Regions from separate parts of the Peribacillus sp. NPDC101480 genome, predicted to be linked through region 2. Evidence: riboswitches for the same ligand, from Rfam matches in the RefSeq annotation. Region 2 holds a riboswitch; the other holds the start of a gene.
The links. Region 2 has a riboswitch for FMN ahead of ribE (riboflavin synthase). Riboswitches for the same ligand answer to the same signal wherever they lie in the genome.
Positions count from the first base shown of each region.

Region 1: another riboswitch for FMN. It lies ahead of ACQKMF_RS05720 (ECF transporter S component); the one in region 2 lies ahead of ribE (riboflavin synthase).

Region 1 is NZ_JBNNSB010000001.1:1,139,825-1,144,105, reverse strand. Features, by position in the region: gene ACQKMF_RS05730 (helix-turn-helix domain-containing protein) at 1-516, opposite strand, end outside; gene ACQKMF_RS05725 (ferredoxin) at 807-1,055, shown strand; gene ACQKMF_RS05720 (ECF transporter S component) at 1,183-1,764, opposite strand; FMN riboswitch at 1,931-2,066, opposite strand; gene serA (phosphoglycerate dehydrogenase) at 2,409-3,983, shown strand; gene ACQKMF_RS05710 (hypothetical protein) at 4,118-4,281, opposite strand, start outside.
Region 2 is NZ_JBNNSB010000006.1:174,937-179,217, forward strand. Features, by position in the region: gene megL (methionine gamma-lyase) at 1-1,023, shown strand, start outside; gene ACQKMF_RS20075 (TspO/MBR family protein) at 1,020-1,757, opposite strand; FMN riboswitch at 1,960-2,090, shown strand; gene ribE (riboflavin synthase) at 2,237-2,875, shown strand; partial or broken gene ribB (3,4-dihydroxy-2-butanone-4-phosphate synthase) at 2,894-3,532, shown strand; gene ribH (6,7-dimethyl-8-ribityllumazine synthase) at 3,610-4,080, shown strand.

The sequences.
Region 1 (4,281 bases), on a different contig from region 2:
ATCATATAGATGTTGGGCTATCAATGCTCGATCCTGACGATTGGCATGTAAAAATTCCTTTACGAAGAATTGGATTTTGGGATTTCTTTGTATCGGATAAAAACGTCTTTCATTGTGGACAATATGGGATATGGTTTGAATGAGTAAGTTTAACCTTCCCCAGAAAACCGGGATGATATTGTGATATTTCCAACCATTAATATACGCCGGAAAAGGATTATTTTTAAAGTAATCGACTAACATTCCTTCACCTTGCATACTAATTTCATATGCATCTGGTTTATCCGTTAATTTAATCAAGTCATGCTTAAGTAAATGTTCAATGTTTTGATTTAATTGCTGACGGGTAAATCGAGGTATTGTCCCAAAAATATCTGTTAGCCCGAATAAATGGGCATCCTGGATTGTTTGTGACGATTTCTTCCCCTGCAGCATATGGTATATAGCATAAATGGAGCGTTCGCCTTGAAATTTTTTTATCGCATATAGAATGATGGCCTGTAGATAATTATTCATGGGACTCACATCCTTGTTTCATTTAACCAATAAACCCATTGTAACAAATAACTGCAAAAATCGCCGTTATTATTGATGAATACAAGGAAAATTATGTGACTAAATGACGAATCATGGAAAGAACCAAGTTAAGTATTTCGATGTTTTCCGTTGACATTGTGCTACATGATAGTTATTATCAATACAATTTCTATTGAAAAGTTTGGCATTCGGTCTTACAATAAGAAAGAGATAATAATCTGAAATAAAAAGATTATCAGTTGTCAATCAACTTAGGAGGGGTTATATTCATGGCTAAATTTACTATTGTGGATAAAGAAACATGCATAGCTTGTGGAGCTTGCGGAGCAGCGGCACCAGATATATATGATTACGATGACGAAGGGATTGCATTTGTTACCCTTGACGATAACGAGGGAATCGTTGAAATTCCTGATGTACTTATAGATGACATGATGGATGCATTTGAAGGATGCCCAACGGATTCTATTAAAGTTGCTGACGAGGCATTTGACGGAGATGCACTTAAATTCGAATAACGTACAAGCCATTTTCAATCGAAAATGGCTTTTTTTTTGCCATCTCCCCATCCCAAAATGAAACAGGCATAAAAAAACAACCGAATACGAATATCCGGTTGTTTTTTTATTTCTATCGTTAATGCCATTAAGCATTTTTATATAATGTTTGTTTATTGATCCATGTCTGTAATTTAATGAACAGCAACATGAATACGGATGTGATGAGTACGCCTTTTATCACATTGAAAGGCAAGATTGCCGTCGTAACGAGCTTTCTTGACTCGGGTGCCGACATTGCATCCCATCCCATAAAGAAGGTATAAGCCGGTAAGAAGACATAATAGTTTAAAACACTCATGAATACTGCCATGGAAACTGTTCCCGCAAGTAAAGCGAATGTCATCCCTTTTTTTGAATTGATTTTCTGAAATACATAATAAGTCGGCAAGACAAACAGTATTCCGGCTATGAAGTTAGCGATATGCCCCACAGGTACAGCAGTCAAGGTCCCTGTCATGACTAAATCCAATAGGTTCTTAATGAACTCGACTAGAATTCCAGCCATCGGTCCGAAAATCAATGCCGCCATCAGTGCTGGTATGTCGCTAAAATCAACATTGAGAAAAGGCGGGAATCCCGGAAACGGGAAATTTAAAAGCATCAATAAATAAGAAATGCTTCCCATCATGGCAAGTGTGACCGTTTTTTTCACTTTGTTCTTTTTCATAGGTCTCTCTCCTTCTTTTTCCGATCTACCTGAAAAAGAGGTTAGGGTTCCAAAATATGTTGATGTTCAATAAAAAAACCTTTAATTCCAATAGAATTAAAGGGATAAATTAAAGGTTACATCAAACAAACGTTCAGCAAATAACTGTTGAAACGCACTCAGGAACCTCCATCTTCTCCCATCCAGACTATACTGTCGGCTTTGGAATCGCACCAAATCCTGCCTTGTAAGGCTCGCGGGCTTAGAAGAAGAAACTCTTCATCACCGCCGGTGGGGAATTGCGCCCCGCCCCGAAGATAGATCTATAAAATTTTTTTATACTTCCCATTATATCTGAATTACCTGTTTTTTGATAGCACTTTTTTTCTCAGTTGATTCATTCAGTATGAATATCGATCGTCACAGTGAATGGCTTAAAATAAATAGTGGATACACAAAATGAAGATTCGAAATAATAAAAATTATTTTTTTACACTATTCAATCCTTGATGAAGCCATTTATATCGCGACATTAAACAGATGATCAGAAGATTACCATTCTATTAAGCGCTTACATCCAGTTAAGCCAAATTGACATATTCAGCATTTCAATTGTAAAATTAACTGAAATTTAAGATAATTTTTTCCTAGGAAGGTGTTAAGTCGTGTATCGGATTTTAGTAGCAGACGCCATTAAACCAGAAGGACTCGGACCGCTATCTGAGGCATCCAATATTCATCTTATTCAAAAGACCGTAGAGGAAGCTGCAAACGAACTTGATCAGATTGATGCAATTCTTGTAAGAAGTGCTACGAAGGTTTCAGAGGATTTAATGAACCGTATGCCGCAGCTAAAAATTATAGCACGCGCTGGTGTCGGTGTTGATAACATAGATATCCCCTCGGCGACAAAACGCGGGATTGTCGTGGTTAATGCACCTGACGGCAACACCATTTCAACAGCTGAACATACATTCGCCATGATGGCATCATTAATGCGCCACATTCCGCAAGCTTATGCTTCACTGAAGAATGGGGAGTGGAAACGTTCTTCATATACGGGTACTGAACTTCGTGGTAAAACATTAGGAATAGTTGGCTTTGGACGTATCGGAGGGGAAATTGCCAAACGCGCTAAGGTATTCGGCATGGATGTCATTGTCTATGATCCGTTCCTTACTGTCGATCGTGCAAAGAAAATGTCCGTAACTGCCCTGCCGTTAGATGAATTGCTTCCTAAAGCAGACATCGTTACTGTTCATACACCACTTACGAATGAAACTAGAGGATTAATCAATAAAGAAAAACTGCTTACCTGTAAAAAAGGGGTTTATGTACTTAACTGCGCCCGGGGCGGTATTCTGGACGAAGATGATTTATATGAAATGTTAGTTCAAGGACATGTCGCAGGGGCGGCACTGGACGTTTTCGTCGAAGAACCTCCAATTGGCCATAAACTGCTTGAACTGGATAGCGTCATTGCTACACCTCATCTGGGTGCTTCAACTAAAGAAGCCCAATTAAATGTTGCCGTACAGGTTGCCCAGGAGGTATTGACCTATTTCGAAGGAAATCCAGTCTCAAGTTCGATCAACCTGCCAGCCATATCTAAAGAAGTGTTTGAAAAAGTACAGCCATTCTATCAACTTGTTCAGCAAATGGGATCCATTGCTTCTCAGTGCATGAATGAAGGAATTCAGGAGATCTCCGTTACGTATGCCGGAGAATCATTGGATTTCGATACAGCGATTCTTACAAAAAGTCTAATCTCCGGCTTTTTCAGATCAAGAGTCGATGCATCTGTAAATGAAGTGAATGCCTTGTTGATCGCAAAAGAGCGTGGCATAACCGTTGGTGAAAAAATCTCTACGAACTCTTTAGGTTACTCGAATTTGATCAGCCTTAAAGTAAAAGGTGACCACCGTGAATTAACGATCAGTGGGACCTATATCGAAAATTACGGTTCTCGAATTGTAAGTTTGAATGGTTTCAAAATCGACTTTCATCCAGAACCGAATTTACTTTATATCCAGCATACCGATAAACCTGGTGTAATCGGTAACGTAGGTAAGGTCCTGGGTGATCACGGAGTGAATATCGCCACCATGCAGGTTGGCCGTAAAGAAGCTGGCGGGGAAGCCATCATGGTTTTGAGCTTTGATTTACCATTGGAAGATAACATGAAACAATTTTTAATGGAAACGGAAGAAATTACATTCATGGCCCGTATTTCATTATAAGACAAAAAAGTGCCCGTCAGCGCGGGCACTTTTTCTGTGAATGCAAGTGGCTTTTGCTTACCATGGACAGTGTGTTTATAACGCACCATCATATGAAAAGCCTTCATATTTATTAAATCTAAGCCCCCGCTGCATCAATTCACTTGGTTCGGAGCTTTGGGCACCAATATGTCTTCAGTTAAATTCAGCTGGCCTACCTCTTCAATTGGAGCATTTTCAAACTTCACTTTTTCAAAACCAAAATCCTTAGCTATGAAGAGGATGGCTTCTAAAGCTTGAAGGGATTCCTCACTATTTT
Region 2 (4,281 bases):
GAAGATGGATATATATATTCACGACTTGGAAATCCAACGGTACATGTGCTTGAAGAAAAGATTGCCGCTTTGGAAGGCGGGGAAGCTGGCCTTGCTTTCGGTTCAGGCATGGCCGCCGTTTCAGCTGTGCTTTTTGCGTTAACGAAAACAGATGACCACATCCTATGCTCACAGGGGTTATATGGTTGTACATTTGGCCTTCTGCAGCTTATGAAAAATAAATACCGCATCACTCATGATTTTTGTGAGATGGATACAGAAGAACAGGTAAGGAAAATGATTCGGCCGGAAACGACCTGCATCTATGTAGAAACCCCGATCAATCCGACGATGAAAATGATTGATTTACCGATGGTGGTGAAAGTTGCGAAGGAACATAATGTGACGGTCGTAGTGGATAATACGTTTTCGACGCCATATCTACAGAGACCGCTTGAGTATGGCTGTGATATCGTCCTTCATAGCGCTACGAAATATCTTTGCGGGCATGGGGATGTCGTTGCAGGACTTGTCGTAGGTAAGAAGGAATTCATGAATCAGGTAGCAGGGACTACACAGAAGGATATCGGTGGAATCATTTCACCTTTCGATGCCTGGTTACTATTGCGGGGGTTAAAGACCTTGCCTGTCAGGATGGACCGTCATTCGTCCAATGCAATGGAAATCTTTCATGAACTTAAGAAACATCCAAAAGTGAAAAAGGTATATTATCCAGGTGATGAAGCTTCACCGGATCATTATATAATGCAAAAACAGATGAAACATGGCGGCGGCCTTATCTCTTTCGAATTGCATGGCACAAAACAGGATGCACAGGAATTCCTAAATAAATTGAAACTAATCAAAATTGCCGTAAGTCTTGGGGATGCCGAAACATTGATACAGCATCCCGCTACCATGACGCACTCTGCAGTTCCTGAAGATTCACGGAAACAAATGGGCATCAGTGACCAGCTGGTCCGTCTCTCAGTTGGCCTAGAAGCTTGGCAGGATGTCTGGCAAGATCTTCAGCAAGCATTTTAGGCTACCATATTCCTTCTACTTTTAATGAAGATGGTGATGGATACGATAAAAGTGATGACAGCCAGGATATAAGAAATGTCCGTAATTACCGGATAGGCGGAGCTATTTCGTATCCCGATCCCTATGAACGCCCAAACGAATACGAGAGGATAGCACCAATCCCGGTTTTTACCTGCAAAGACGAAAGCCAGGATTGTTGCTGCAATCAGCAGGACGATCGTCCAGGTTGAACTGGAAACCCCAAAACCGTCCCATTTGATATACGTGAGGTAATAAGAAATGTCAGCGATAGTTGCAACACTTACCCAGCCTGTATAAACGGAAAACGGAAATAGGTCGAAAGGCGTGTGCTCCACTTTTTTTATGTTAGTATAAATGACCATTAAAGTAGCCAAAAGAGCAATGATAATGAATACGGATAACAAAAAGTGCTCATAGTGCCAAGCCAAAAGCCAAGCGCCATTCAAGACACAGCTTAAAGCGAACCAAGGGAAGGATGCCTTATAGGCAGGGCTGTTTTGGTGTTTGCTTAAAAACTGCCTGAATACCCAGATGGCGAGCAGGAAATAGATCAAGCCCCATATGGAAAATACATATCCTGCAGGAGTGAAAAGGACATCAAGTTTATCGGAAATCTCTCCTGATGTCTGGCCGTTCAATGGCAGGTAATTAGCTAAAAAATTCATCGTGACGACGAACAGATAGAAAATCAAGTTGATGATGGAAATAAGCATAAGGCTTCCTCCTTATAGGAATTGTGATCCTCTAACCCTATTCCACATATTTAGCCTGATTAACCTCTTTGGAGCACATCGGGGACTTTGGAGGTCGTTTTTCCATAAAGAGAGGAAGTTTCTGTAACAATTGAACCATTTAAGGTTAGAAATTTTACATCTTCACTTTATGGTGATAAAATATTCAAAGATTCATATTATTTTAGTCCTTCGGGGTCGGGTGAAAATCCCAACCGGCGGTGATGAAGAAATTCTAAGCCCGCGAGCCTGTTAAAGGCAGGATTTGGTGAGATTCCAAAGCCGACAGTAAAGTCTGGATGGGAGAAGGACGTGTGGAACCCAAGTGTATACGTACGCCTAATTTTTCAAAAATGAAAATGTTGGGCTTTTTAGGTATACAATTTTTTTCACTCATTTCTCCTGCTAACTCCTTAGGTCATCCTAAGGGGTTTTTTATATTTTATAAAAGGGGGAAAAACATGTTTACGGGAATCATTGAGGATATCGGTACCGTTCATTCCATGAACAAAGGAAAAAGCAGTATGGAGTTATCGATTCGTTCTGAAAAAATCCTTGAAGATGTTCATCTGGGGGATAGTATTTCAGTAAACGGGGTCTGCTTAACGGTAACGTCTTTCACTAAAAGTTTGTTTACTGTCGACGTGATGCCGGAAACGGTCAAAGCTTCCTCGATACGGACATTGAAATTGGGATCACCTGTGAATCTTGAACGAGCCATGAGTGCACAGGGAAGGTTTGGCGGTCATTTTGTTTCAGGTCATATCGACGGAACCGGAACGATCATAAAAAAAGAACGGAAAGAAAATGCCGTATATTATGTAATCCAATTGGAAGAGGGGCTCAGTGCCTTTTGCATTCCAAAAGGATCCGTGGCCATTGATGGAACGAGCTTGACGATATTTGGGATCGAAAGGAACCTATTGACTGTATCACTGATTCCATTGACTCATCAGGACACCATATTGGGACAAAAAGCGGCTGGCGATATCGTTAACATCGAAAACGACATGATAGGGAAATATATAATACATCAAATGAAAAATGGCAATCCAAAACCAGGACTGAATTTAGAGTTTTTGGCAGAGCATGGATTCTAATAAAAGGGCGGTGTAATGATGTTCCATACAATAGAAGAAGCGATAGAAGATTTGAAGGCAGGCAAGGTAGTAATCGTATCCGATGATGAAGACCGTGAAAATGAAGGGGATTTTGTAGTGCTGGCCGAAAAGGCGACACCGGAAGCGATTAATTTCATGGCGACTCATGGACGTGGTTTGATATGTACAACCATCACTGAAGAACTGGCAGCGAAATTGAAACTGCATCCTATGGTTGGAAAAAATACCGATCATCATGGCACTGCTTTTACGGTAAGTGTCGATCATAAAAGCACCTCTACAGGAATCAGTGCTTTTGAAAGGTCCTTGACCATCCTTGAGCTTCTTAATGAAGATTCGGTCGCTGAAGATTTCCAAAGGCCTGGTCACACTTTTCCGATAGTCGCAAAAGAAGGCGGCGTATTAAGGAGGGCGGGACATACAGAGGCATCGGTGGACTTGGCGAAGTTATGCGGTGCCGCTCCAGCTGGTGTCATTTGTGAAATCATGAATGAAGATGGATCGATGGCCCGGGTATCCGATTTAGAAGTCATCGCTGATAAATTCAACCTGAAGTTCATTACGATAGCCGATTTGATTAGGTATCTTCAACAAAATGATACTATCGGGAACCAGGAGCTTGAACTGAACATCCCGAAAGCTTGAGGATTTAAGTAATTACATCTTACAGAACAAAAAATTATATTGTTTTTTAAAATTAGGAGGAATTGGACATGGGGAAAACTATTGAAGCACAATTAATCGGATCAGGATTGAAAGTCGGTATCGTGGTAGGAAGATTTAATGAGTTTATCACAAGCAAGCTTTTAGGAGGGGCATTGGATGGCCTTAAGCGTCATGGCGTTGATGAGAATGATGTTGACATCGCTTGGGTCCCGGGTGCTTTTGAACTACCGTTAATTGCAAAAAAACTTGTGAATACAGGTAAATATGATGCGGTAATCGGTCTTGGAACGGTAATCAGGGGTGCCACTTCACATTATGATTATGTCTGTAATGAAGCGGCTAAAGGCATGGCTTCCGTTTCCTTGGAAACGGGTGTACCGGTTATCTTCGGTTTGCTGACAACTGAAAATATTGAACAAGCGATTGAACGTGCAGGAACAAAATCAGGTAACAAAGGCTATGAAGCGGCCGTTAGTGCAATTGAAATGGCCAACCTTGGAAAATTGATTGAACAGTGATTTGGTATAAGGAAGCCGCAGGGAATAACGTCCCTGCGGCTTTTTTTGATGTACCGGATCATTTGTCGGATTGGGTCTGGCTTTTTAAACCATTAAGCAATTCTTCAAAGTTCGTAAAATTCCTAGCCATTTGATCGATTAGTGAATGCTGATCTTCACCACTCACAGCAACCTCTTCAATGGAAAAATCTCGATTTCAAA